2 regions of the Gordonia sp. SCSIO 19800 genome follow, and region 2 is predicted to be linked to the other one. Evidence: riboswitches for the same ligand, from Rfam matches in the RefSeq annotation. Region 2 holds a riboswitch; the other holds the start of a gene.

Region 1 (6,516 bases), on a different contig from region 2:
CGATGGCGGTCCTGGCCCGTACCTTCTTGATCGCGGTCAGGTCCACCGACGCCTGACGCGAGATCATGTCGAGTCCCGACATCTGGTCCAGGAGCGCCTGCGGGGAGTCGCTGACCATCACGGCGTACAGCCCGCTGACCCGCGCGCCCTGATAGCTGGCGCGAACGATCGCGTCGACACGATTCTGGTGCACGGCGAGCTGGGCGCGGCTGGCGTCCAGCGTCTGCTGCGCCTCGGCCGCGGCCTTCTTGGCCGCCGCCACGATGCCGCGCTGCTTGTCATACTCGATCTTCGCGTTGTGCATCGCCTCGGTGGTCTTCTCCGCGTCGATGCCCAGTTGCTTGTAGCGGTCGAGCAGCTGATCGGCCGAGCGCGCGGGCACCGCACGGGCGTCCCCGACCCCGCCGGCGACCGTCGGTGCCAGGACGGCGAACGCCGACAGCACACAGAGCGCCACCATCAGCGGGCCCGAACGCATCCTCGGCCGCGTCGCGCGACCACGCCCCTCCCCGATCAGCACGGTCTACTCACTCCCTCGTGTGTGCTCGTCGATCCCTGAGCATCCCGGTCCCCTGCACCCGTACCCCGCGTCCCGTCGACCACCCTAGGCGGCCGACCGGCCCCCGGGACTGGTTCGGGCGGATCGCAATCCACGCGATCCGCCCGTCCAGAGACCTTCGTGCTCAGTCTGTTCGTGTTCAGTTGTCGTCAGTACCGACGGATGCCCGTCAGGGTCCACTCCTTGACGGCGTCGCGCTTGACCGGCGTGCCGTAGTTGGACGAGTGGACGAACTGACCGTTGCCGACGTAGATGCCGGCGTGACCGCCACCGTTGAAGATCATGACGTCGCCGGGCTTGGCATCGGAGTACGACACCGCGCGTCCGCCGCCGAGCTGGCCGTAGCTGTCGCGCGGGATGTTCTTGCCGGCCTGCTTGTAGGACCAGTAGACGAGGCCCGAGCAGTCGAATGCGTTGGGGCCGGCGGAACCGTAGGAGTACGGCGCACCGATCTTGCTCTCGGCGGCCTTCACTGCCTTCTGACCGGCGGTCAGCTGCGGCTGGCCCAGGGGCGCGCCGCCACCCTGGGGGCGGAACTGCTGCGGGATCTGCTCCGGCGCGATACCCGGCACGGTGAACTGCCCCAGGTTGGGGATCTCGACCGTGGCTGCGGGCGACTTCTTCACAGGCGTGGCCTCAGGCGCGGGCTTGGCCTCCGGGGCCTTCGCACCGGGCAGGGCCGGGATCTCGAAAGTGCCCAGCGGGGTGTGGACCGGGGCGGCGAGAGCAGGGCCGGCGGCTGCGGCGAGCGAACCGAGTGTGATCGATCCAGCGATCACCGCCTTCTTGGCGACCGTGCTGCCACGATTGGGCTGTTCCAAACGATGTTTGGCCACGAAGCGAGTTCTCCTTCAGATCTTCCTCTACCGCCGACCGAGTTAGCTGTCGGGTTCGGGCCGGAAGAGTGGCCCTACACGTTTTTCGCGCAAGAGGTATCCACTGGACACTCATGCGTGGCAACGCGATTCACCCCGATTCGGATCGGCTTCGGCTGAGTCGCACCAGTCTGATGCGCTCCGACGATCCCGTCCGAAGGTTGTGGTTCCCCGGTTCGCCCGCGAGGGCGATTGAGCGGTGACTACTGCGGACCACTTCTGTTGAAGCGGGACGCTCCGCAAAGGTCTCAGAAAGGTTACGAAATCGGATGCGCTCTGTCCACTAGGCGACAGACAGCCAAACCTGGGCCGCTTCTCAGCCTGCCCTGAGGACAGTCACAGAGGCGCGTCGATCCGGTGCCTGAACTGCGGTTTTAGCGGATCTTGCAGATCGTGCAGCGCTGCTGGTCACCATTGCAGCAGCCTGCAGGACGTCGATGGCGAGGTCCAGCTCGGTGTCCGCGTCTGAGGTGGACGCCGTTACCGAAACTCCACCTTCGTCCGGCATATCGTCCCAGCTCGGGCCACCAAACAGCACTGTCATCATGCACCCGTCGCAAGCGACGGGACGAGCCGGGCAGCGCGCACAGTCGACGTACATAATGTGATCTCCATCTCATCTGGCGAGGGCGGGCCGCGTCGGCCCCGTTACGGGTCGGTGACCGTGAGAGCACCGCATTTCTCACGTCCAGGTGGAGACTAGGGGCGCCCACCGACAAGTCCGTCGAACAGCGATCGACACAGCAGTCACACGGGTCACACGACACACAGTCGGAGCGTCGCGGTCGTGATGTCGGTGGATCGAACTAGTGTTCGCCGGGTGACGCAGACCAGCGTGGACGGCTCGCCCGCGGGGCAGCTCACCTTCGCCGACCTGGAGGCCGCCGACCAGGGGGCCACGGGTGAGACGTCGAACGAGTTCAGCGACCGCTCGCTCTTCGAGACGACCCTCGTCGTCGTCGACCTCGAGACCACCGGGTCCGACCCGGTCCGTGACCGGATCACCGAGATCGGCGCGGTCAAGATCCGCGGCGGCGAGGTCGTCGGCGAGTTCGCCACGCTGGTCGACCCCGGCCGGCCGATCCCCCCGCAGATCGTGACCCTCACCGGCATCACCACCGCGATGCTGACCGACGCCCCCCGGATCGAGTCGGTGCTGCCGTCGTTCTTCGAGTTCGCCCGCGGCTCGATCCTGGTGGCCCACAACGCTCGTTTCGACATGGGTTTCCTTCGGCAGAACGCGATCCGGCTCCACCTGCCGTGGACGTTCAGCCTCAGCCTGTGCACGGTGACCATGGCCCGGCGCATCCTCAGCCGTGACGAGGCGCCGACGGTCAAGCTCAGCGCGCTCGCCGACCTGTTCGACGTCTCCGTGCGGCCCACCCACCGGGCGCTCGACGATGCGCGCGCCACGGTGGAGGTCTTCCACCGGCTCCTCGAGCGCGTCGGCAATCAGGGCATCGCGACCGTCGGCGACCTGACGTCGTATCTCCCGAAGACCAACCCGCGCCTGCGCGCCAAACGCGCACTCGCCGACCATGTCCCGGCCCGGCCCGGGGTGTACCTGTTCCGCGGCCCGTCGAACGAGGTCCTCTACGTGGGCACCGCGGTGGACCTCCGCCGCCGGGTCCGGTCGTACTTCAGTGGCAACGACCCGCGCCGCCGCATCGCGGAGATGGTGCTCCTCGCCCAGCGGGTCGACGTCGTGGAGTGTTCCCACGCCCTGGAGGCCGCCGTCCGCGAACTCCGGCTCCTCGGCGCGCACGCACCGGCGTACAACCGACGATCGACCCAGCCGCACAAGGGTTGGTGGGTGACCCTGACCGAGGAACGCTTCCCCCGGCTCAAGGTCAGCCGAACACCCACCGACGAGTCGATCGGCCCGGTGGGCAACCGCAACAACGCGGCGACCGTCGCCGACGTGATCTCGGCGGCCGCCGGTCTGCGCACGTGCACGACACGGCTCGGCGCGACGGGCTACCACTGGTGTCCCGAGGCCGATGGGAGGCGGCGGCCGGGGTCCTGCCGTGCGGCCACGGCGCAGCCGCAGACGGTGCCGGACTACTCTCCCCGGGTCACCGCGGCCCGCCGGCTCATGCGAGGTGAGGCCGACGAACTCCTCGACGGCCTCACCGCGCACCTCACCGACCTTGCCCAGGCCCACATGTTCGAGACCGCGGCGCGGCATCGGGACCGTCTCGCGCTCACGATCGACGCCCTCGCCCGCTGCCAGCGACTGGCCGCGCTGTGCGCGATCGCCGAGATCGTGGTCGCCCGGCCCGACGGTGAACGCGGCTGGCAGTTCGCGGTCATCCGGTACGGACGTCTCGCCGCCGCCGGACGCGCCCGACGCGGCGTCTCGCCCATGCCCGTCGTCGACGCGCTCGTCGCAGCCGCGGAGACCGTGTTACCGGCCCCCGGTCCGCTGCGGGGCGCGCCGGCCGAGGAGGTCGGCCTCGTGTACCGCTGGATGACCGAACCGGGCGCGCGCATCGTGTCGACGAGTGAGCCGGTCGCCCTGCCCGCCGGTTCCGCCGAACGCCGGCTCGGGTGGTCGCAGTCGGCGCACGACGCACGTGCGGCCAGACCCGTCGCCGACTCTCGCACACGGCAGGCGAGCTGAGGGCCACGCACCACTAGGCTGGCGGCATGATCACCGCCATCGTCCTCATCCAGGCCGACATCCACCGGATCCCGGAGACCGCCCAGGCCGTCGCCGACATCCCCGGGGTCGAAGAGGTGTACTCCTGTGCGGGCGACGTCGATCTGATCGCGAAGATCCGGGTCCGTGACCACGAACAGATCGCGACGGTCGTCACCGGCCAGATCAACCGGCTACCGGGGGTTCTCAAGAGCGCGACACACATCGCGTTCCGCAGTTACTCCAGCTCCGACGTCGAGGGTGGTTTCTCCATCGGCGAGAACTGACCCGCCGAACACTGAGCCCCACAAGGATTTCGGGGCAGCGTGACCGTCAGGCGGGCGCGGCGAGCCGGCCGCTGAGCTCAGCCCACCGCTGCAGCAGGTCGGCGGCGGCACCGTCGTCGATCGCATCGGCCGCACGCTCCTTCGCGGCGCCGAGGGCATCGGTCAGTTCCGCCGAGCTCATCGGGGCCTCCTGCTCGAACGCGACGATGGCGCCGGCCGAGTTCAGCAGCACCGCGTCCCGGACCGGGCCCGTGGTCCCGGCCAGCAACTCGCGGGCGATCGCGGCGTTGACCGTCGCGTCTCCCCCCTGCAGGGCGGAGAGTTCCACGCGCGCGATCCCCAGATCCGTCGGGTCGACGGTGAGTTCGTTCACCTGCCCGGCGACGACCTGCCAGACCGTCGACGTGGTGGTGGTCGTCAGTTCGTCGAGACCGTCGTCGCCGCGGACCACCAGCGCGGAGCCGCCGCGCTCGGCGAAAGCCCGCGCCAGAACCGGCGCCAGGTCGGCAAAGGCGCAGCCGATCAGCCCCCGGCTGGGTGTCGCCGGATTGGTCAGCGGCCCCAGCACGTTGAAGACCGTCGGGATGCCGATCTCCTTGCGCGGCGGACCGGTGAAGCGGAACGCCGGATGGAACACCGGCGCGAAGCAGAAGCCGATCCCGAGTTCTGCCACGCACTGCGCGACCGCGGCGGCATCGAGGGAGATGTCGACGCCGAGCGCCTCCAGCACATCGGCACCGCCGCTCTTCGACGACGCCGCACGGTTGCCGTGCTTGACCACCGCGACGCCCGACGCAGCGATCACGATCGACGTCATCGTGGAGATGTTCACCGTGTGCGACCGGTCGCCGCCGGTCCCCACGACGTCGACGGCCGGGCGACCGACGTCCACGAGCGTCGCGTGGTCGAGCATCGCGCGCGACAAGCCGAGGAGCTCCGCCGGTGCGGCGCCCTTCATCTTCACCCCGACGCCGAACGCGGCGATCTGGGCTCCGGTCGCACTGTCGGTCATGATCTCGTTCATCGCCCACGCGGCCTCGTCGGCGTCGAGGTCGAGGCGATCGGTGACCTTGCCGAGGATCTGCGGCCAGCTGAAGTCAGACTGTGCGGTGCTCACGGGGAGTCAGCATATTCGTGTTCAGAGCGGCGGACGCTGGAGGACGGCCCACTCGCGTGCGAATCCGCCGTGCCGCGAACCGAGGCTCGCCATCCGGGACCGTTCCTGCGACAGATGCATCGCGTCGAGCAGCTGGACCCGCGCCAGGACCAGGACCACGAGCCGATCGTCGCGCGGCGCCGGCCTCGGCCCCCAGCGTTCGTCGTCGACGGACTCGTAACCGTCGAGCGCGGCCACCGCGGCCGCGGCGGCCCGCCGGTCGGGTGGCACCTCGACGACATGCCGGAGGATCACCTCGTCCGCGGCTCGCCACGACGACGCGTCGAGCGCCACCGAACTCGCGATGGCGTCATCGTCGGACCGCGCCACCACCTCCACCCGCTCGTCCAGCGTCAGGGGACCGGCGCCGGCACGCGGGCGCAGCCGTGAGCGGAGCCGCGCCAGGCGACCCTGCTCGACGACTCGGCCGTTGAGATCACGGGGGCCGGGCGGCGCCGAACTGGACATGAACACACGGTAGCGAGCCGGGCGTCCGCCACACCCTTCCCGGACACGCCGAGGGTCACCCGATTCGGGCGCGGACCTGCGACGAGAGAAATAGTCGGGGGCAATTTCCGACCCGGGTGGCCACGGCTTACTACGAACCGTCATACTTCACTTGTGACAAGCGCTGTAGGTACCTCAGGAACAGCCATCACCTCGCGCGTGCACTCGCTGAACCGGCCCAACATGGTCAGCGTCGGCACGATCGTGTGGCTGTCCAGTGAGCTCATGTTCTTCGCTGGCCTCTTCGCGATGTATTTCGTCGCCCGTGCCAACTCCGCCGTCGGCTGGCCGCCGCCACCGACCGAGCTGAATCTCGCCCTCGCCATCCCGGTGACGACGATTCTCATCCTGTCGTCGGTGACGTGCCAGATGGGTGTCTTCGCCGCCGAGCGCGGTGACGTCTTCGGCCTCCGCCGCTGGTACGTCATCACCCTCATCATGGGAACGATCTTCGTGATCGGGCAGGCGTACGAGTACACCGTGCTGGTCGG
Region 2 (6,516 bases):
TCGACGCCCCGACCACGCCGCGCCCACCGTCGCCTTCCGCGCGGCAGAAGCCCGATCGGCCACCCGGACCGGTCCGGCGGACGCCGACACCCGACCGCACGCCGCGCGGCCCTCGACCGCCCGGATGCCCACCCGGACCCCGTCGACCGCCCCGTTCGAGACCCGGGGTGAGCGCCCGTACAGCCCCGGCGATCACCCGCCGCCCAACCAGACAGGACAACGTCGTCAGTGATCAGCAGTGGTGAGAAGAAGGCTCTGTCGATCATCGCGATCGTCGTCGTGCTGTTCGTCGCGGTGGTGGGGACGTCGGTGTTCCTGCTGACCCGCAACGCGGCGCACGACGATCAGCCCTACCTGCACGTCGCGGTCGGCGATGAGTTGCACACCGTCGATCCGCGCTGGTGGTGCGATTTGATGCTGACCGCGTGCGATCCCGAGATCACCGCGCCGAACGAGACCGCGACGGTGCCGGTGCCGGTGGGTTCGACGATCATGCTGACGGTCTCGAGCGAGATCGCGCAGGGTCCGTGGAACCTCGCGGCGGTCTATCGGACTCCGCGCGGGATCGTCGAGGACGAGCAGCAGCAGGGCGCGGACGACACCTTCACCCTGACGCTCCGGTCGGAACCGGACCGGGTGCTGGTCGGGTTCACCGTGATCTCGGCGTCGGCGCGGCTCACCCCCGCCGACGACGTCCTGCCGCGCGGCGAGCTCGCGGTTCAGACCGCGCCCGCCGCGTAGTCGGCCCTAGGAGTCGAGCTCCCGCGCGACGGCACGCACGACTTCGGAGATCCGCTGTGCGGTCTTACGGTCGGGGTAACGCCCCTTGCGCAGGTCCGGCTGGACCTTGCCCTCGAGCAGGGTGATGAGGTCGGCGACCATCCCGTGCAGTTCGTCGGGGGTGTGCCGCTTCACGTCCTTGCGGGCGGCTTCGCGCACGTTCTTGGAGACGCTGGGTGCCGGTTCGAGCACCTTCACGCTCAACGCCTGCGGGCCGCGACGACCGGCGGCCATGCCGAACTCGACGCGCTGGCCCGGCTTGAGCGCCTCGACTCCGTCGGGCAACGCTGCCGAACGGACGTAGACGTCCTCACCGCTCTCCTGGGAGAGGAAGCCGAAGCCTTTGTCCGCGTCGTACCACTTCACCTTGCCGGTCGGCACTGTGCTCACCCTCATCTGTTCTAGATCTGTCGAAAAACGACCCGTCACGACAAAAGACGCCGTCACCCATCTCGCGGCCCGGACGGTGGAAGACCGTGCGAGCCCAGACGGATGCAAGGCGCCTGCTTCGGACCATCCTAGCCAACGCCCCACCGCGCGGTCACACCATTACCCGGCGGGCACGGATCGCGCGGCGTCGCACCGGCGCGCGTTGCACTACCGTGGCGGGTATGCAGAAGACATCCTCCCCGCGGTTGCTGCAGGCTGCCGGGGTCGTGTTCATGATCGGAATTCTGGCGATCGTGGCGTTGTTCCTGACACCGTTGGTGACCGGCGGCGACACCGCGCCGACCGCCGTCTATCTGCTGACCATGTGCGCACCGCTGGGCTTCGTCCTGGGCCTGGTGTACGCACTCCGTGCCGGACGCCGAGCCAGGTGAGGACCGTGACCACAACCATCGACACCACCCCCGATCTCTCCCCCGTCTCCGACGGGCGGGCGCTGCGTGACGCGTACAGCTGTTTCCCGTCGGGCGTCGTGGCGGTGTGTTGCGAACAGCGTGACGGGGATTCGACCACATTGATCGGAATGGCCGCGAGCTCGTTCACCACCGTGTCGCTCGACCCGCCGCTCGTCTCGGTCTGCGTCCAGAACACCTCGACGACCTGGCCGCGGATCCGTACCGCACCGGCCATCGGGGTCAGCGTGTTCGCCGGCGACCAGATCGAACTCTGCAAGCAGCTCGCCGGGTCGTCGGAGCACCGGTTCGACGGCATCACGCCGCTGAGCACCGATCGCGGGGCGGTCTTCGTGCCCGACGCGGCCGCCCACCTGTCGTGCACGATCCACAACGAGATCCAGGCCGGCGACCACACCGTCGTGTTGCTGGAGATCGGGACCTTGCGCGCCGATCCCGACATCGAGCCCCTGGTCTTCCACGCCAGCACCTTCCGCGCCCTGGAGGCGCGCACGGACCCGACCCGGAAGTGAGTCGCCCAGCACCATGAGCACGGTCGGCCTCGGACTGCCGCTGCCCCGCTCCCCGCGGGAAGCAGCGACCTCCGACGCGCCCACCGACGGGCCGTTGCTCGACACCTTCGGTCGGGTCGCGAAGGATCTCCGGGTCTCGGTCACCGACCGCTGCAATCTGCGGTGCTCGTACTGCATGCCGGCCGAGGGCCTCGACTGGATGCCCACCGACCAGGTGCTGTCCACCGACGAACTGATCCGGGTGCTCACCGTCGCAGTGCGCCACCTGGGAATCGAGCGCATCCGATTCACCGGCGGCGAACCACTGCTGCGCCGCGACCTCGAGGACGTCATCGCCGCCGTCGCGGGCCTCCCGCAGTCGCCCGAGATCGCGATGACGACGAACGGACTCGGACTGACCCGGCGGGTCGGCGGTCTGGTCGACGCCGGCCTCGGCCGTATCAACATCTCGCTGGACACCATCGACCCGGCCCGCTTCGCCGAGATCACGCGCCGGGACCGTCTGTCCGATGTGCTCGACGGCCTGGCGGCGGCCCGCCGCGCCGGGCTCGACCCGGTCAAGGTCAACGCCGTGGTACCCGACCGCAGCGACCTGCCCGGAGTCCCCGACCTGCTCGCCTACTGTCTCGAGCACGGTTACGAGCTGCGCATCATCGAACAGATGCCACTCGACGCCGACCATGCGTGGCAGCGAGCACAGATGGTGACCGCACAGGAGATCCTCGCGACCCTGCGGAAGCGGTTCACCCTGCTGCCCGACCCTGCGCCACGTGGGAGCGCGCCCGCCGCCACGTGGCTCGTCGACGGCCACCGCGGCGCGCACGGCCCGGCACGCGTCGGGGTGATCGCGTCGGTCACCCGGCCGTTCTGCGGGGACTGCGACCGCACCCGGCTCACCGCGGACGGATCACTGCGCAACTGCCTGTTCGCGACGTCGGAAACCGACGTGCGGCACGCGTTGCGCACCCTCCCCGACGACGAGATCGACGCCGCCCTCGCGCGCCTGTGGCGCGCGAACATGTGGGCGAAAGCGGCGGGCCACGAAGTGAACGCGGCGGGCTTCACCCAACCGGATCGGCCGATGTCGGCGATCGGCGGCTAGGCTCGCGTCCGATGCAGCTCACAGTTCGTTTCTTCGCGGCCGCGCGCGCCGCGGCCGGTGCCGAGGAGAAGGTGATCGACGTCGACCCGTCGACCCCGCTCGGCGCCCTCGAGGGCATCCTCGCCGCCGGAAACCCCTCCCTCGCCACGGTTCTCGAACGCTGCTCGTATCTGCGCGACGAGATCGCGTTCTCCGATCGGACGCGTGCGCTCGGCACGTGCACGACACTCGACGTCCTCCCCCCGTTTGCCGGTGGCTGACGCCACACCCGGCCTGTGACCTTAGTCACATCACGGTGCGGTAACAGGATGGGCACGGGACGGCCACTAACCCGTTGAACTGGGATGACGGCCGAAGTGGGTCGGAAGACCCGGATCCGGGCCGAAAATCGCTTGCGTCCAAGCAGGTGATTCAGTCCAACGAACGACGTACTGTTCGAAGCGTCCTCCTCGGAGGTCACGACACAGCAACCAAGACATAACGTCCCACCGGCCGCGCCGAGCCTCGTTCCGCCGGTGGGAACGACAAGCAATCTAGGAACGAGGACGGGGGACCCAACCTCATCCCCTGAGACCGGGCACCACACCAGGTGTCCTCGGGGTTAAGTCCCGGAAGTCGCGGCGACCACCACGACGACCCGGGACCGAGCACCTCTCGCTCGAACCCGACAGCTGACTTCGTAGGCGCGTGGAGAGAGGAAACACAGACATGTCCGGACGTCATCGCAAGCAGACGACCAGCACGGCCGCCAAGACCATCACCAAGGTCGCCCTCACCGGCGCGGTCCTCGGCGGCGGAGCAGCCCTCCTGGGCACCGGTACCGCCAATGCGGCCACCGACGCCGAGTGGAACCAGGTCGCGCAGTGCGAATCCGGTGGCAACTGGGCCATCGCGACCGGCAACGGCTACCACGGCGGCCTGCAGTTCTCCCCGAGCACCTGGACCGGCCACGGCGGCGGCGAGTTCGCCCCAACCGCCGATCAGGCCTCGCGCGAGGAGCAGATCGTCGTCGCCGAGCGTGTGCTCGGTTCGCAGGGCAAGGGTGCCTGGCCCACCTGTGGCACCGGCCTGTCGGGCTCGACCCCGCGCAGCGCGCCGACCGACACCCCGCGTGAGATCGCCCCGGTGCTCCCCGGCGGCAACGGCAGCGTCGACCTGGCGAAGACCACCGAGGACGTCGCCAACCAGGTCACCGACGCCCTCACCGAGGCCGGCGTCAGCCCCGAGATCAAGAACCTCTGGCAGGCGGCCAAGGACAGCGGCGTCACGCTGAACCAGGACCAGATCAAGCTGTTCAACGACAACAAGCACCTGCTGCCCAACCCCTGATCGCCGCTCGACGCCTGATCTGGGACCCAGACGAAGGGCCCCGCACGATGGACCATCCGTGCGGGGCCCTTTTCCATTGGTTTCGACAAGCTCAACCAGCGGGGGTCAGCTCAACCAGCGGGGGGTCAGCTCAACCAGCGGGGGTCAGCTCAACCAGCGGGGGGCGGGGTCAGGCCGAGTTGACCCATTCGTCGGTGCCGTCGTCGAAGAACTGGTGTTTCCAGACTGGCAGGCGGGCCTTGACCTCGTCGACGAGGCGCGAGCAGGTCTCGAACGCCGCCCGACGATGGTCGGCCGCCACCGCGACCACGAACGCGATGTCGCCGATGACGAGGTCGCCGACCCGGTGGGACACCGCGACCGCGCGCACCCCGTGGACCGCGGAGACCTCCGCGACGACCTCGGCCAGGACCTTCGTCGCCGTGGGATGCCCCGAGTAATGCAGCGCGGTCACGGTGCGGCCGCCGTCGTGGTCGCGGACCGCGCCCACGAACCCGACCACCGCACCGGCTTTACCTTCGGCGGCGTCGATGACCATCGCCTCGTGGTCGGCCAGCGTGATCGGCTCGTCGACGACCGCGGTGTGCACCACGTGCGAGCCGGCCTCTCGGGTCATCGGTGGTCGCCTCCGCGGATCTGATCGAGCGCGTGGTGGACGACGCCGGCGAGGACGCCGAGCCCGTCGCGGACCCCGCCGGTCGAACCGGGCAGGTTCACGACGAGGGTCGTCCCGGCGATTCCGGCGAGTCCGCGTGAGAGGACCGCGGTGGGCACCGTCGGCAGCCCGGCCGACCGGATGGCGTCGGCCAGACCCGGGATCTCGACGTCGAGGAGCGGGCGGGTCTGCTCCGGAGTCCGGTCCGTGGGCGTCAAACCCGTTCCGCCCGTGGTGATGACGAGGTCGACCTCGGCGTAGATCGCGGCGCGGAGGGCCTCGCCGACCGGCGGGCCGTCGGCGACGACGTCGCACTCGTCGACGGTGAAGCCCTGCTCGACCAGCCAGGCCTCGATGATCGGTCCGGACCGGTCTTCGTAGACACCGCTGCTGGCGCGGTTCGACGCGACGACGACGCGCGCCACGCGAGGAGTTCTCTGGTCAGTCATGAGCCGGGTCAGACGGTTCGCGGTACCAGTCGCCGGATTTGCCGCCGGTCTTGGCGAGCAGGCGGATGCCGTCCATCTGCGCCCGTCGGTCGACGGCCTTGACCATGTCGTGGAGTGTCAGCCCGGCGACTGCGACCGCTGTCAACGCCTCCATCTCCACACCCGTCTGGCCGGAGGTCGCCACGGTCGCGGTGACCTCGATCGTGTCGGCGCCGATCGCGAAGTCGACCTCCACCGACGACAACGCCAGCTGATGGCACAGCGGGATCAGCTCGTCGGTGCGTTTGGCCGCCATGATCCCGGCGATGCGCGCCGTGGCCAGCACATCTCCTTTGGGCAGCCGCGACTCGCTGAGGAGACCGATCACCTCGGCGGTGGTGTGGAACGTGCCGGCGGCGACGGCGCGACGCTTCGTCGTCGGCTTGGCGCCGACGTCGACCATGCGGGCCGTTCCGGACTCGTCCAGATGACTCAACCGGGAGCCGCCGGCCGGCCCGGTGTCCCGGGCGTCCGACCCACCTTCGTCAGTCCCGGTGGGCGGCATCGACGTCAGCGGTTGACGATGGTCTTCGACTGCACGAACGGCAGGTCGTCGACCGGAAGCGGGAACTCGGTGTCGCCGAACGGCGACAACGCACCCGAGATGTGGGTCGCGAGTTCGGAGACCGCGTGCTCGGCGGCATCGCCGTTCTCGTCCTGCGGCCAGCCGTTGTCGACGTAGTGCTTCTTGCCCTTGGCAGATTCGACGACCTTGCCGGTGCCGGCCCCCGCTTCGCCGGAGGAGGGTGTTTCAGCGCCAGATTTGTTTGCCACGTCGTGCATTGTGCCA

The links. A riboswitch is a leader RNA that binds a small molecule or an ion and turns the genes downstream of it on or off. The one in region 2 is predicted to bind cyclic di-AMP.
Region 1: linked by a shared signal. The riboswitch ahead of KB201_RS11690 (C40 family peptidase) and the one ahead of KB201_RS05580 (transglycosylase family protein) in region 2 are both predicted to bind cyclic di-AMP.

The regions. Positions count from the first base shown of each region.
Region 1 covers NZ_JAGRQM010000008.1:125,843-132,358, forward strand. Annotated here, with positions in the region: gene KB201_RS11685 (NlpC/P60 family protein) at 1-478, opposite strand, end outside; gene KB201_RS11690 (C40 family peptidase) at 709-1,395, opposite strand; cyclic di-AMP (ydaO/yuaA leader) riboswitch at 1,412-1,643, opposite strand; gene KB201_RS11695 (DEDD exonuclease domain-containing protein) at 2,225-4,057, shown strand; gene KB201_RS11700 (Lrp/AsnC family transcriptional regulator) at 4,084-4,362, shown strand; gene trpD (anthranilate phosphoribosyltransferase) at 4,409-5,479, opposite strand; gene KB201_RS11710 (hypothetical protein) at 5,501-5,986, opposite strand; gene KB201_RS11715 (heme-copper oxidase subunit III) at 6,140-6,516, shown strand, end outside.
Region 2 covers NZ_JAGRQM010000003.1:344,410-350,925, reverse strand. Annotated here, with positions in the region: gene KB201_RS05615 (MFS transporter) at 1-232, shown strand, start outside; gene KB201_RS05610 (DUF2771 family protein) at 229-741, shown strand; gene KB201_RS05605 (cold-shock protein) at 748-1,161, opposite strand; gene KB201_RS05600 (hypothetical protein) at 1,392-1,601, shown strand; gene KB201_RS05595 (flavin reductase family protein) at 1,607-2,152, shown strand; gene moaA (GTP 3',8-cyclase MoaA) at 2,166-3,254, shown strand; gene KB201_RS05585 (hypothetical protein) at 3,266-3,514, shown strand; cyclic di-AMP (ydaO/yuaA leader) riboswitch at 3,740-3,956, shown strand; gene KB201_RS05580 (transglycosylase family protein) at 3,963-4,583, shown strand; gene KB201_RS05575 (molybdenum cofactor biosynthesis protein MoaE) at 4,753-5,199, opposite strand; gene KB201_RS05570 (molybdenum cofactor biosynthesis protein B) at 5,196-5,687, opposite strand; gene moaC (cyclic pyranopterin monophosphate synthase MoaC) at 5,680-6,231, opposite strand; gene KB201_RS05560 (hypothetical protein) at 6,237-6,509, opposite strand.